2 regions of the Bacillus sp. GW823-FHT06B01 genome follow, and region 2 is predicted to be linked to the other one. Evidence: a T-box and tRNA genes for the amino acid it is inferred to sense, from the RefSeq annotation. Region 2 holds a T-box; the other holds one or more tRNA genes.

Region 1 (8,074 bases), on a different contig from region 2:
AATGTCACTCATATCAATTTTCTTCTTATCTTGACGCGCAGCCACTAAAGCAGCTTCGTTTAATAAGTTTTCAAGATCCGCACCAGAGAACCCTGGTGTACGAGTTGCAATTGCTCTTAAGTTGATATGATCATCAAGCGGTTTATTACGAGCATGTACTTTCAGCACAGCTTCACGGCCATTTACATCTGGACGATCTACTGTAATTTGACGGTCAAAACGACCTGGACGTAATAACGCTGGATCAAGAATATCAGGACGGTTTGTTGCAGCGATGATAATAATACCTTCATTTGCACCGAATCCATCCATTTCAACAAGTAATTGGTTCAACGTTTGCTCACGCTCATCATGGCCACCACCAAGACCTGCGCCACGTTGACGTCCTACCGCATCAATTTCATCAATGAAAATGATACAAGGAGCATTTTTCTTTGCATTTTCGAATAAATCACGTACACGTGATGCACCGACACCGACAAACATCTCTACGAAATCAGAACCACTGATAGAGAAGAATGGAACGCCTGCCTCACCTGCAACAGCACGTGCTAGTAAAGTTTTACCTGTACCTGGAGGTCCTACTAATAGAACACCCTTCGGAATACGGGCACCAACTTCAGCGAACTTACGAGGATCTTTCAAGAATTCAACTACCTCAACAAGCTCTTGTTTCTCTTCATCCGCTCCAGCAACATCTCTGAAACGAACTTTTTTCTTTTCGTCATTATATAACTTCGCCTTACTTTTCCCGAAGTTCATAACACGGCTACCGCCGCCCTGAGCCTGGTTTAATAAGAAGAAGAATAAAATGAAGATAATGACGAACGGAATGATAGAAGTAAAGAACGTTACCCAAGCACTTGTTTCTTCTGCCGGTTGATACTTAACTTCAGCACCTTGCGCTTTGTCATTAATTTTCTTTTGTAATTCCTCAGTATTTGGTGCATAAGTAACAAATTGTTCTCCTTGGCTAGAGTTGTTAAATTGTCCTTTTACCTCAAACACACCATTTTTCGGTTGAAGTTGCACATTACGCACTTCACCCTTTTCTAGTTTAGTAATGAATTTATCGTAGCTAACTGATGTCGTTTTTTGTGTCGAACCATTAAAATAGCTCACGATTCCAATTACTACTAGGAATATCAGTAAATAAAAGATGGTATTACGGAAGATACGATTCATTCCTAACCTCCTCTCACGGCATAAACACTATAGTAAATCGTAACATAGAAAAACTTTCCTATACAATTGTGACGCCTGTATTTAATTAATTTGAGTAAACACTTGGTTTTAATACTCCTACATAAGGAAGATTACGGTACTGCTCTTTATAATCTAATCCATACCCTACAACAAATTCATGTGGAACAGTAAACCCAACATAATCCGCTTTCAAATCTACCTTACGGCCTGTCGGCTTATCTAATAACGTAACAATTTTTACAGACTTCGCTTTACGATATTTGAATAGGTCTACTAAGTAACTTAGCGTAAGACCGCTATCAATAATATCTTCAACGATTAAAATATCGCGACCCTCTACAGAAGTATCAAGGTCTTTTAAAATTTTCACTTCGCCTGTTGAAACAGTAGAGTGACCGTAACTAGATACAGCCATAAAATCCATTTCAAGATATGTATCTGTTCTCTTTAATAAATCTGCCATGAATGGCATTGCGCCCTTTAATACACCAATCGCAAGAGGTATTGTGTTTTTATAATCCTCTGCAATAACCGCACCTAATTCGCGCACCTTTTCTTGTATTTGTTCTTCAGAAATTAATACTTTTTCGATATCTTGATTCATCATTTCATTATCCTCCCGGAAGACTCCTTGCTTTTGTAGTGAATAATCATATATTTATCCTTCTTTGCCGCCTCTTTCGAGATAGCAAATGCAGATCGCTTCAACAAGGGTACCCAAATAATATTCCCACTTGCATCACAAACGACCGGCCATTCTTCTCTTTTTTCTCTTGGTACTTTTGCTTCGATAAAAATAGTTTTTATCTTTTTTGTGCCATTCATACCTTGTATTGACATGCGATCTCCATTTTCTCTAGAACGAATACGAAGTGGATATGATATATCATTATACTTAGCAACAAATACTGTTTCATTCATGTTACTTGGTATGTCTTCGCTCACCTCTGTTACAAGCTTATCCCCGTTTGATAGCGTAATTGTCCCGGGCACTGATAAATCTTGTAAAAAAGGAGAAACAATTTCTTGTTTAAATCCAAAGCTGCACTCCTCGTATGCGCGAACAATTTTTAAATCACCTGGGAAATCAAGTGAACCCGAAGGTTGTGTCCGCTTAAAAAACTCGATCACTTTGTCAATATGTATAGAAGAAAGAGAAGATGGAATCTTATATTCATAAAGATAGTTTAATATTAGTTGAATCCCTCTTCTTTGTAAAGGCATAGACATGGATTCAAAGGCAGGAATTGATAAGCTAATTTGTTTATCACTTTTTTTTGTAATTACTTTATTCATTTTCTCAAAAGCTAATTCCTGCAAATACGCCTCATCCTCTTGCATCTGCATGCTAAATTTTTGGAATTTCTCATGCACTTGTGAATTTTCTTCTTTCAAATGAGGAAGAACATATTTACGTAATCGATTCCTTGTATATACTTCCTTTTTATTACTTGGATCTATACGGGGAATTATTTTTAGCTTATTACAGTAATCAACAATCTCTTCCTTCGTTACTCCAAGTAACGGCCTAATTAAATATCCATTATGAAAAGGACGCTTCACTGCAATTCCTGCATATCCTTTCGGAGTACTCCCTCGTACAAGGCGCATTAAAATCGTCTCTACTTGATCATCACCATGATGCCCAAGAGCTACATATCTCGCATCATATTTCTTCATTATTCTTTCCAAAAATGCATATCTGCATTCTCTAGCAGCAACCTGTGCATTCATTCCGTGTTGCTGTTGATATTGCGACACATTAATCCTTATCGTTTCGCAAATAACTCCCAGCCCTTTACAAAGGTCCTGCACAAACTGTAGGTCCTCATGAGATTCATCACCTCTAAACATATGGTCCACATGTGCCACTACAATTTCGAACTGTTTTGCTGCTCTTTTTTCTAACAAATAATATAGAAGAGCCAAAGAGTCAGGACCACCAGAAACCCCTACAACAATTGTTGAACGTTCCTTTAATACATCATGCTGCTTTACAAAGTCATCTACCTTTTCAACAAATGTATCTTTCAACTTCGTAATCACCTTTCATTAAACAAGAACAGCAACGTTAGTTACCTTGTTTATAATGGTACAACTTTTACAAACATTGTGCAAAAAAAAGATATACAAAAATTACATTTTTATCTTACATCATCCGTACATATTCACAAAAGTAATAACATTATCTTTTAAAGTAAAAAAACCTAGGCATCCACCTAGGTTTTTAGAAAGAAACATCACACTTAAAATTTATTGTGCCTGCATTCCTACAATTGGAATCGTAGCCCACTTCGGCATATTTTTCTTCACTTTCGCCACAACGATAGTCATATCATCATTTATATAACCATCACAAGAGCGAATCACCTCTTCCATAATGATATCAGCAATTTCTTGCGGATCTTCGGTTTGTAATTCTTTAATTTTTCGTTTCATCCATAGTTCATGATTTTCTACATGTTGCGCTCCCTCGAAAATCCCATCGCTCATCATAATAAGGATATCGCCCGTTTTTAATTGTTCACCTACTACATCAACTTCAACATCCTCAATAATGCCCATCGGCAAATTACTTGCCTCAATTTTCAAAATATTATTCGCGCGTTTCACAAAACTCGGCGTCGATCCAATCTTTAAAAATTTCGCACTCGCATCCCGCAAATCCACCATAGCTAAATCTAACGTCGTAAACATCTCTTCTGTTGTTCTTAAAGAAAGAATAGAATTGATAGATTTAATCGCTATTTCCTCATCAATGCCTGATTGAAGTATTTTTTGTAATAATTTTACCGTTTCTTTACTCTCCATATGAGCTCTTTGCCCATTTCCCATACCATCACTGATTGCAAGTGCATATTTACCAACACTTAAATCCATCATCGCATAAGAGTCACCAGAAACAAACCCACCGCCTTTTGCAGCTGTGGCCAACCCAGTATCAAGAGAATACGTTTTTGCCGAACCAAATGATATTAAGCTGTGGCCGTTCGGATAAGAAGATTTTTCTTCATGTTTAACAACAATATTTTCCTTTAGAATGTCAGAAAGCATCGGCGCAACTAACTTTTCACATTCTCCATGTTCATTAGATGCAACTGGAATCAACATTTCAATATCAATACTTCCTCTATCTAAACAATATATATCAACATGCTCTACTTCTACGCCAAAATCACGAAACGCTTGCATAATCTGTTCTTCCTGCACTTGATGATTTTCTCGTTCTCTTTGGATCTCCTTAGCAAAATCCTCCATAACTTTTGATACACCTAATAGTTGCTCCGCTACTATTCTACGGTTTTCTTTCATTTGTTTTCGTAATTTTTGTCCTTCATAGAAGTGATCTAATTCACCCGCTACTAAATCCGTCACTTTCTTCCCTCTCACACAATGCTTGTCCCATTCACGAACTAACTTCCGATTATGCTGCAACGTCCCCTCTTCCGTTTCACTCATTATTTGTTTCATATAATCGTACGTTTTGTCGAAATTAACTACCCAGCATTGGTCCTTTTTAAAGCATGTTTGACATGTTTTTGCAGTAATTGTACTTAAGAACAAATCCGCTTCTGTCTCTTTATCTTCCTCCTCCACGTATCCATATACAGAAAAGCTATTAGATAAAGCAGCAAATACATTGGCAAATTGATTAATTTTATTCGCTGTAACATCACGCATCCTTCTTAAATACTGTTGTTGATCTTGCGAATGTTCCTGTGTGCCTGGCATGAATTTAGCAATACGATCCATAACAAGTTTCGGTGTTAATAAGAAGAACATAATCGCCACACCAGATTCAATTAAAGTTGTCACAATGTTTGTTTGCTTGTCTACATATAGCGTAATCAAGCTCGTCCCAATTAATAAACCTAAACTAACACCTAAACGCTTCCCTTCTTTTAACAAACCACCAAGCAACCCAGAAAAAGCAAGTAGACTAAGTTGAGACAAACTGGAGACATTGGCTAAACTTAATATTAATCCAGTGACGACCCCCACCGTAGATCCTGTAGCAGCCCCCGCAATAAATGCAAACACGAGCACTAAATACCTAGTAAAAATATGTTGAATAGAAGCGTCATATACAAACCAATCTGTTGTACCTGTTAAAACAGATGCTAGTAATATAATTAAACAAACAATTTCTTCTGTCTCTAGCGCTTGTTGTTTACCTTTTCGTTCTACTAAAAGCGGAACACTTTGTAAAAATATCATAGTTAATACGAAGCTAAGCCCTGCCTCAATCGTACTAACGAGTAGATCGTACATGGTGACAGTTTGTTGCGCGAAATATACGACAACTAAATGTGCGGTTAATGCGGAGATAAATACTTGGAATGGAACAAGTCCAACAGTTTTACGTGTAAACCGACTAAAGAAGATATTATAAATGAAGAAAGTAAAAATAGATGCAAAGGTAAAGAATAAATTATCTATCGAAACTGAAAGTGCGCCCCCCATAAGAGCCAAGAACGCGAGCGGCATTTTATCCCGCTTCATAACATAAACAGCAGCAAAAAACGGCAGTGCAAACGGCAAAATGTTTGTTAATATATATGCTCGTCCCAAAAGAAAACCAATAACAACAATAATAAATCCCCATCTAAAGAAAACCTGTTCAAACTTCATTCGCAACTTACTCGTCCACTTTACTGCTCCAAGCTGACTCTCATTCATTGCCAATGCACTTGTATTCATAGTATTCCTTCCTGCTTTAGGCATATTTTTAACACCACCTGCATAGTTTAATTACTGTCATTATAAAAGATGATTATTGGGATTTTTGTCAAAACAACAGTTTTCACTTTTATAATCGTTCGACTTTTTATTCGAAATAACTCTACATATATACACGTTATGTAATTTATTCTCACCATTTTAATTGAACATTCAGAAAATATAGGGTGATTTTGTAGAAGTGTTGTATGTCTTAATTTATTTAACAAAAAAAGATCATGCAAATTTGCATGATCTTTTTAGGATGACCCGTACGGGATTCGAACCCGTGTTACCGCCGTGAAAGGGCGGTGTCTTAACCACTTGACCAACGGGCCGTTAAATTAAATATAGCGGCGGAGGGGATCGAACCCCCGACCTCACGGGTATGAACCGTACGCTCTAGCCAGCTGAGCTACACCGCCATGTCGTCTTATTTAACGGACAATTAGTATCTTACCTCAGATATATTTTAAAGTCAACACATCTTGAAAACTTTTTTTAAAATATATTTTCACATATAAAAAAGCACCCCGAGCAATCGCCCTGGGTACCTCTCTATATGCTAAGAATTAAACGTTCTTATTATCCGCGACGTGCGCCACGGCCACCACGTTTAGATTCTGTGTTACGCTTTAAAGAAGTTAAACGATCTTCACTGTCCTTTAAGAAACGTGCCATCTTTTGCTCGAATGTTTCTTTTGGAGCTCGTTCGTTACCGCCGCCACGGTTATCTCTGTTGAAAGAACGATTACGTTGTGGACGTCCAGAACGTTGTTGATCGCCACCGCCACCGCGTTGGTATTCACCACGTGGACGATCTCCTTCTGTTTTTTCACGCTCTTTCGCTTTTTTAATAGATAGACCGATCTTACCATCTTTTTCAACGTTAATAACTTTTACTTCTACTTGGTCGCCCACTTTTAAGTGATCGTTAATATCTTTCACATAATTATCAGCAACTTCACTAATATGAACAAGACCCGTTAAGCCTTCTGGCAGCTCCACAAAAGCCCCAAAATTTGTAATACCTGTTACTTTACCCTGTAACTTGCTGCCTACCTCGATTGACATAAAAAAAATGCTCCTCCTTAGTGGTTAAAAAGTCAAATTTTACTTTATTATATATAATCCTAAAATATAGTGTCAATAAGACATACTCTACTTAGAAACAGGAAAAATTATCTCCCCTTTTCCAGAGAAGAAATAATCCCTTCTAGCAATCTTTAATACGTACTCTTCATCATTTAACTTTTGAACTTCGTCTTTTAGACTCTTTTCTTTATTCGTTAATGAATCCAGTTCTTTTTTCATGTCCTTAACTTTTGCTTCTTTTGCTCTAATGGAACTGTTTTGTTGATAAAACGTTACACCAATACTCGCAATAATTGTAAAAGCAAAGACAAGAAAAACCGCTAAACGGCGATAAAGTCGCTTCCTGTTCTCATCCGTTTGTATTATATGCTCTTTAACAGGATTTGGACTCTGTTTTTCGATTGTTCTTTGTCTCAGTTCCCTCATTTCCGAGGTCCCCCTAACTTCTTTTTTATACGCCCCCATAATTGGAAGATGTGTCCCTTCAATTTTGCTATATATTGCAGGAACCCTACATGTTTCATTATAAAAAGTTTAACACGATTAGGGAGAAGTTTCCATATGAGCGAAGCAATAAATCGAACAGGCCAGAAAAAAACTTTCCATATGAAAAGTAATATCCAAATCACCATTTTCCATAACACATGTCCAATTGAAAGCAGTATACGAAATAAGAATAATATAAATGCAATAAATAGCTGCGCTATAATAATAACAGGTTTTATCATGAGTAGCTTTATAATTTGAACAAAAAAGTGTGTTGTTTGCATAAAAATATAGATGAGAAAATTTAACAGTCTCATGTATATTGCTTTCAATAAGCTTTGATATGCCGCAAAACCACATAATAATGCCAAAAATACATATATACGTAGTTCAGCTTCATTTACAAGAAGCAGTACATAAAAAACGAATAATGCTTGGACAATCCAAAATAGTATATCATGTATAAATACAAGCCAACGTTTACGTTCTTGCCGCTTTAAAAATCGTTGGTATGTATCTAAAGACGCTCCAATCCAAGCACCCATTCCGATCATTGAGAGCATCGTAT
Region 2 (8,074 bases):
CAATACTAGGAGCAGCTGAATTACCAACGGCCATTATCGCTTCTATTACACTTGTACATGAAGTCGTAACCTTCATGCAGTGGATTGGGATCATCTTTATACTACTTGGAATTTTTACTCCTCAGCTGCTTACCGCTAGGAAAGAAAAGAAACATAGTAGCGTGCATAGCGCATGAAAATAGAAATTTGTATATAAATGTAAATGCAGTTACAATGTGGTATAATTTCAAATCTATTTGGAGGTATAAATGACTATTTTAAGCGTAGCCTTTTTTGCCATTATGTGTATCTTCTTCCTAATAAGATATATGAAAGAAAAGAAATTTTACGATTTGCTCCTCATTCCCATTTGCATATATGCTGGGGCAGTCAAAACCCCTTTAGTGGAGTACTTAAACTTTAATACTACATTCAAAATAACATATGATATTGCAGCTATTATTCTCGTAATCCTTGCTGTGCTTTTCTTCTTAAAGGATAAGAAAGAGAATCCTACTGCATAACAAAAGACCTTTCATTTATTTGAAAGGTCTTTTTCTCTATCTCACTTTACTGCTCCATATAGCTTCCCTACCTCATGCTCAATTTGCTTTACATCGATTCGCTCAAATAGGAGCTGTACACTATCAATTCTATTCGGCAACGTATGTTGAGGCTCCCAATTTCGGTTCACAATCGATAATGTATTTCTAACTTTTTCACTTGAAAATGGTAAAAACGGTTCAAGGAGATTTGCAAAATTAGCGATAAGATACACACAGTTATAAATGGTTTCTTTACATGAAACTGGATCATCTTCCCTTTGTTTCCACGGCTGCCTCTCATCAAAGTATTTATTTGCAAAACGTACTGCATCAAATATTGATTCTAGTGCCACCTTAAATTTAGTTTGCTCAATCGCCTCTCCTACATGTTTATATAATCCTTCTACTTTATCTTTCAGCTCTACATCAATACTTCCTTTCGGCAAGATACCACCATAATATTTTTCAATAAACTTTAATGTCCGGTTCACAAAGTTCCCGTATGCACCTAACAATTCACTATTATGACTGTAAATAAATTCCCGCCATGAAAAATCAGTATCACGATTTTCTGGTGCGTTGACGGTTAAAAAGTAACGAATAGAATCTGGATCATAGCGTTCTAATATGTCAGGCACCCATACTGCCCAGTTTTTACTTGTAGATAATTTTCTTTTTTCAACTGTTAAATATTCATTCGAAACGATATGACGTGGAATTGCGCCTTCCCCTATTCCAAGTAATACCGCTGGCCAAATGACGGAATGGAACGGAATATTATCCTTTCCGTGTACATAATATGTTTTCGCTTCTTTATCCCAAAACTCTTGATCATCTTTCCCTTTTTTTTCAGCCCAATGTTTACTCGCTGAATAATACCCTGTCACTGCTTCAATCCATACGTAAATTTTCTTATCTTCATACCCTTCTACTGGAATTGGTACCCCAATTGGTAAATCACGTGATACGGCCCTATCTTGTAACCCTTCCTTTACATATCTCTCTGTTAGTTGAATCGCATTGTCTCGCCATGTTCCTGTTTGTTTGGCGTTTTCTACAGCCGTTTTAATTTGCTCCTGAAATGTATGCAATGCGAAATAGAAATGCTCTGTTTCCTGTACAGACGGCGTATTACCACATAACTTACATTTCTTTTCTAGCAAATCGAGTGGATCTAAAATAGCTGAACACGCATCGCATTGATCTCCTCTTGCTGCTTCATGACAATGTGGACAAACGCCTTCTACATAACGATCAGGTAAAAACTGCGTACACGTTTCGCAATATGCTTGTTCCACTGTTTTTTTATAAATATGTCCCTCTTCTAATAAACGTAAAAAAACATTTTGAACCGTTTCATGATGGTGCTCACTATCTGTACGTGTATAGCAATCATACGTAAAACCAAGGCTACGAAAACATCGCTGGAATTCTTCATGATACTTATCAGCAATTTCCTTCGCCGTCACACCTTCTTGTTTTGCCCGAATTGCAATCGGTGTTCCATTACAATCACTTCCCGAAACATACAACACATTCTCACCTTTTGCCCGGTAATAACGTGCTAAAATATCTCCAGGTAACAAACTCGCAATATGTCCAAGATGTAACGAACCATTTGCATACGGCCAAGCACCTCCAATAAAAATACTCATCTTATATTCCTCCTTTTAAATATAAAAAAGCCCCACCCTTATCTTAAAAAAGATAAGGGCGGGGCTGTATAAACAGTCGCGGTACCACCTTATTTCGCCAATTACTCACATAATTAGCCTTATCAAGTACGGAGCTATAAGCTCTTATACTGTGGTTTTGATAACGAGTACCAACTCTCGTCGCCGCCTACTATTATCATTTGATAAGTTCAGGACGAAGCTCAAAGGCCATTGTTCAAATGAATATTCTTGCTTCTTCTCAGCTACCGAAGCTCTCTGGAAAGAATGTGTTCATCCTACTTTTCCTTTTCAACGCTTTTACGTATAACACGTATTTTACGACTTAATAACAGAAAAATCAAACTTTAATTCAAGAAAAACAGGAAATCTCACCTTCCTGCCGAATACCTATACGTTCACAAAAGGAGTGATATGATTGAATCAAAAACAACTAAGTACTATTAATGAAAAAAGCTGGAACGCAGCTGCTTATGAAGCTTGGACAAATCGCCACGGGGCGCCAGAGGATTATGCGAAAAAGCTCATGGAAGATCCCGTGCGCGAGGTAAATCATTATTTACCTTACATACAATCTCCAAAAGGAAAGCGTATTATTAATTTACTCGGATCAAAAGGAAATAAAGCAGTTGCTCTTGCTCTTTTAGGAGCCGATGTAACAGTTGTAGACATTTCAGCAAGTAATGAAAAATACGCAACCGAACTAGCCGAAGCTGCTGGTGTCTCTATCCAATACATCGTCTCTGATGTACTGGATATAAATCTTTCCGAATCATTTGATGTCGTATTGCTGGAACTTGGTGTACTTCATTACTTTTTAGATTTAAAACCACTCTTTCAAAAGATTGCTAACTTACTTAAACAAGATGGAATGCTTATCCTTCGTGACTATCATCCTGTTTACACGAAATTATTAGGAGTCGACCATCCATCATTTCAGGCCAATGGAAATTATTTTGATGAAGAATTGATTGAAGATGATGTTGCTTATAGCATCCTTCTTACAGAAGCACAGAAAGAATCGCTACCTAAAACAACTATCCGCCGCTGGACGCTAGGAGAAATTGTTACAACACTTGCCGAAGAACATTTTAAAATTGAAAAACTAGTTGAAGAACACGGGTCTCATCAAAGGTGGGTCTTCCCTTCTACTGCACCGGAAGAAATTGAAAATCGCGTGCCTGGTTTATATACATTAATTGCGACAGCATGCAAAAAAGGATCCCTTCACGGATAGGATCCTTTTTGCATGCTCACGCATATAAGTTGAGGTTGGAGATTACCATAATTCTGTAGAATAGGACACAAGATATTTCAACATTTCGTCTCTGACTTACGTCGTCAAAAAGGGGTATGACCAACATAACGAAGAGTAATGTCATTAGTTGATACTGATAATCGTTATCAACTAATTAGAAGTATACATGATGTTATTTCAAATTACAATAGCATTTCTCATTTTTATTTATGAACTTTTTGATATACAAATGTATACATTTTAAGAACATTTACTCATATCAATCTGCCATCTTCCATTATCTGCTATAATTTTCATTGAACAGATTAATAACTTCATAATGATGTTTTTATTAATGTCGTTCTTAATATTTATAAATTATAATAAACAGTTTTTAAAGGCAGGGGTAACGATGAAATATGTTAGTATTCGCAAAAAACTACTGTTCACACTCTTAAGCATTTCTTCTTTATTTAGTATTGCTCTTATTGTTATTCTTTCATTCGCTATGAACCAAGCAAGCGAAATTGAAACGTTAAAAAATGATGTATCAAAACGAGCAACAATTTTAAAAGAACGTGGTGATTGGTTCCAAGCACAAGTTGCCGGTTTACAAGAATATTTACTGTCACATGATCAAAAAGGATTGGATAAATTCAACCGAGAAGGAAAAAAACTTGCTGACACTAGAGAGAAGGTAACAAGTGATAAAAAACTTCCAGAAGGAATGAAAGAAGCGATTTTAATGGGCGCAAAATGGCGAAGCGTCATAGATAATGAAGTCCTCCCTCTCGCTCGCGAAGGAAAATGGGACGAAGCATCCAAAATCGCTTTAGCTCAAACCGATTATGTAAACGATCTTTTAAGTCGTTTTACTAAATATGCAAATGAAGAAAATGATAAACGTGACGCATTAATTGCTGACGTAGAGTCTTCTTCATCTCTTATTCAATATATTATTTTCTTCTCACTCATTACATGTACGTTAACATCTATTTTATTAGCATGGTGGTTCTCTGGTAAACTCGTTAAACCGATACGACAAATTGATGAGAAATTAAAAGAATTAGCTTCTCAAGACGGCGATTTAACTGCTAGATTACACGTAACGAGTAAAGATGAAATTGGTGATATCGCTAATTCCTTTAATCAAATGCTCGCTAACTTACAACGTATCATAAAACAAGTGCAACAAACATCAACAAGTGTAAAAGAAGCGTCTGAAAATGTGTTCATCGAAACCACTGCTTCTATGGAAAATACAGCAAAAACCGAAGAAACTATGAATGCTCTTGAGTATAGTATTCGTTCACAAGTTTCAAGCATCGAAGAAAGTTCAACTGCAATGGACGATATGACAACGAGTGTTCAGCGTATTGCAGAATCTGCCTCTTCTGTTGCTAGCCTAGCTGTTACAACTTCAGAAAAAGCAGATAGTGGGAATAAAGTCATTGAGAAATCTATTACACAAATGCATACCATTAACGAAGCTGTTAACGCTACATCACAAGTAGTAGAGCGACTCATTACACATACGAATCATATTGATACTGCACTTCAATCCATTTCTAATATCGCGGAACAAACGAATTTACTCGCTTTAAATGCTTCAATTGAAGCAGCACGTGCTGGCGAACACGGAAAAGGATTCGCCGTTGTTGCCGATGAAGTACGAAAACTTGCTGAACAATCTCAGCTAGCAGCAACTGACATTAACCATTTACTTCATCAAATTCAAGCTGACACAAAAATAGCAAATGAAATGATGACACAAGGTCAGTCAGAGGCTTCGGAAGGAATTACAGTCATTCGTACCGCTGGACTTTCATTCTCGGAAATTGTTAACCACATTAATAAAGTCTCTACACAAATGCAAGAAATGTCTGCAACTGCTGAAGAAATGGCCGCAAGTTCAGAAGAAATGAATGCAGCTTTAAATAACATCGCTTCTATTTCAAATGAAGTTGCCGCCGAAACATCACAAACAGCAACTTCAGCTGGTGACCAAGTAAATAAAATGAGTGTCGTTGCTAAAAAAGCTTCTGAAATGAAAACGACCGTACAAGAACTTGAAGTTCTCGTTTCTCATTTCAAAACAAACGTTTAAAGCAAAACTTTCCTTTATACTTCTATGAGCTCCAAGTTGTTAAAAAGAGAGATTTACAGTCTCTCTTTTTTCACCTTAAAATATCTCTTTCTATCTCCCATTCCGTCTGCTATAATTCCTAAAGGAAAGAAGAAAGCTTTGTTCCAAATGGAGTAAAGCTTTCTTTCAATTTTTTAAATTTATTAATTCTAATACTAAGATTTCACAAAGGAGGCTTTTTATCATATGAGTTTTATTAGCATTCGAAAAAAACTAATGTTCATGATGGGAACGATTTGCGCTTTATTTGGCATCGCCTTAGCTTTTATTTTATTCTTTACCATGGATCAATCTCGTCAAGCTGAAGCATTACAAAAAGAAATTTCCCCTCTGGCAACAGAATTGAAAGAGCGTGGGGACGCTTATCAAGTACAGCTCTCTGCTTTAAGAGGTTATTTATTACAACATGATCAAGTTGAATTAGACAAATTTAATGAGATGAGTAAACGTCTGGAGGATTCAAAAGATAAACTTCTTTCTAATCCAAATGTTTCTCAGTCCATGAAAAATACAATGGAATCAGGATCCACTTGGAGAAAATTTATTGAAGAAAAAGTTTTCACTCTTGCAAAAGAACAAAAGTGGGAAGAGGCTTTACAAGTAGCTTATGCAGAAAATGGTACTGTGTATAAAGTAATTGGGGACTTCACAAATTACAGTAACGAACAAGCAAAGTTACGTGATCAATCTATCAAGAAAATTGATCAATCTTCGCTACAAATTGAATATGTTGTCTTCTTATCACTTGTTATTTGTATTATCGTAGCTATCACTGTTGCATGGTGGTTCTCTGGTAAACTTGTTAAACCAATTCAACAAATTGATAGTAAGCTAAAAGAATTATCATCTCAAGAAGGTGACTTAACAGCCCGCCTACAAGTAAATAGTAATGATGAAATTGGTACGATCGCAACATCATTTAATAAAATGTTAGAAAACCTACAACATATTATCAATCGTGTTCAAAAAACATCTGTGGAAGTGCAAAACGCTTCTGAAAATATGCTAGAAAAGACGAATATATCACGCGAGGCAACAATAAAAGTTCAGAGCTCGATGTCTAGCTTAAATGCAAATATTCAATCACAAGCCTCTAGTATGGAAGAAAGCTCAACAGCAATGGACGATATGGCGGCAAGTGTTCAGCGTATTGCTGAATCTGCCACATCTGTAACTGAGCTTGCTGTAGTTACATCTGAACAAGCTAACGACGGAAGTACTGTTATTCAAAAATCCGTTTCACAAATGACAACGATACACGACGCGGTAAATGCTACGTCAGAAGTGGTCGAACGTCTAATCACTCACACAAAATATATTGATACAGCTGTACAATCTATTTCTAATATCGCAGAGCAAACAAACTTACTTGCTTTAAATGCATCTATCGAAGCAGCTCGTGCTGGCGAACAAGGAAAAGGCTTCGCTGTCGTAGCTGACGAAGTTCGAAAACTTGCTGAACAATCTAAAACAGCGGCAACAGATATTAACCAACTACTACATCAAATTCAACAAGACACTGAAACTGCGAGCTCTATGATGTCCCAAGGTCGTTCGGAAGCATTTGAAGGCATTCATGTCATTCGTGAAGCTGGAAATTCTTTCACAACGATTGTAGAACAAGTAAATAAAGTATCTACTCAAATGCAAGACATCTCCGCAACTGCTGAAGAAATGGCTGCAAGCGCTGAAGAAATGAACGCTTCACTGAATAACATCGCTTCTATTTCGACTGAAGTATCTAGTGAAACAGCGGCAACAGCACAATCTGCTGAGCAAAAGGTCATTACTATGAATGAGATGACTGTAACTGCTAGACAAATGAAACAAACAGTTCAAGAATTAGATCAACTCGTATCTCATTTCAAAACTGAATAGCTTTCAAAAAATATTCCTCTTTCAAGAGGAATATTTTTTTGAGCTCATTCCCTGCATATTATATATATATCCGTTATAATGAGAATCGATATCATTAATATGTAGGGGGTGCTATACATGTCACAACAAGCATTTGAAGAAAAGTTATATGCAAACTTAGAAGCTGTTATTGATCCTGAACTAGGTGTTGATATTGTTAATCTTGGATTAGTTTATGACGTTACAGCAGATGAAAATAATAATGCTGTCATTACGATGACGATGACTTCTATCGGTTGTCCAATGGCTGGGCAAATTATATCAGACGTTAAAAAAGTATTATCAACGAACGTACCTGAAGTCAATGAAATAGAGGTAAATGTCGTTTGGAATCCGCCCTGGTCTAAAGAACGCATGTCACGTATGGCGAAAATCGCATTAGGTGTTCGTGACTAAATAAAGAAAGACCTGACATCCTAGTCAGGTCTTTTTCTCTTATTATTTTACGCCTACTGCATCATAAGCTTTCGTTACAGCTTGTACAGCTTTAGAGTTTTTACCATATAAATCTTCAGCTGACTGCAGAGCAGCTTGACGCATCATCTTAAAGTCAGAGTTTGCAGTTAAATATTTCGTA

The links. A T-box is a leader RNA that pairs with one kind of tRNA and senses whether it is charged. The one in region 2 lies ahead of metG (methionine--tRNA ligase), so its partner is inferred to be a tRNA-Met.
Region 1: it encodes a tRNA-Met, which carries the amino acid that the T-box ahead of metG (methionine--tRNA ligase) is inferred to sense. The anticodon was not compared.

Annotation. Positions count from the first base shown of each region.
Region 1 is NZ_JBXAHR010000011.1:11,648-19,721, forward strand. It holds gene ftsH (ATP-dependent zinc metalloprotease FtsH) at 1-1,185, opposite strand, end outside; gene hpt (hypoxanthine phosphoribosyltransferase) at 1,271-1,813, opposite strand; gene tilS (tRNA lysidine(34) synthetase TilS) at 1,810-3,240, opposite strand; gene spoIIE (stage II sporulation protein E) at 3,460-5,931, opposite strand; tRNA gene AC1Q8N_RS27810 (tRNA-Glu) at 6,192-6,263, opposite strand; tRNA gene AC1Q8N_RS27815 (tRNA-Met) at 6,277-6,350, opposite strand; gene AC1Q8N_RS27820 (S1 domain-containing RNA-binding protein) at 6,511-6,999, opposite strand; gene divIC (cell division protein DivIC) at 7,087-7,446, opposite strand; gene yabQ (spore cortex biosynthesis protein YabQ) at 7,443-8,074, opposite strand, start outside.
Region 2 is NZ_JBXAHR010000004.1:444,059-452,132, reverse strand. It holds gene AC1Q8N_RS20765 (EamA family transporter) at 1-176, shown strand, start outside; gene AC1Q8N_RS20760 (hypothetical protein) at 249-503, shown strand; gene metG (methionine--tRNA ligase) at 545-2,179, opposite strand; T-box leader at 2,231-2,501, opposite strand; gene AC1Q8N_RS20750 (class I SAM-dependent methyltransferase) at 2,616-3,434, shown strand; gene AC1Q8N_RS20745 (methyl-accepting chemotaxis protein) at 3,847-5,541, shown strand; gene AC1Q8N_RS20740 (methyl-accepting chemotaxis protein) at 5,767-7,458, shown strand; gene AC1Q8N_RS20735 (metal-sulfur cluster assembly factor) at 7,576-7,893, shown strand; gene nprB (neutral protease NprB) at 7,936-8,074, opposite strand, start outside.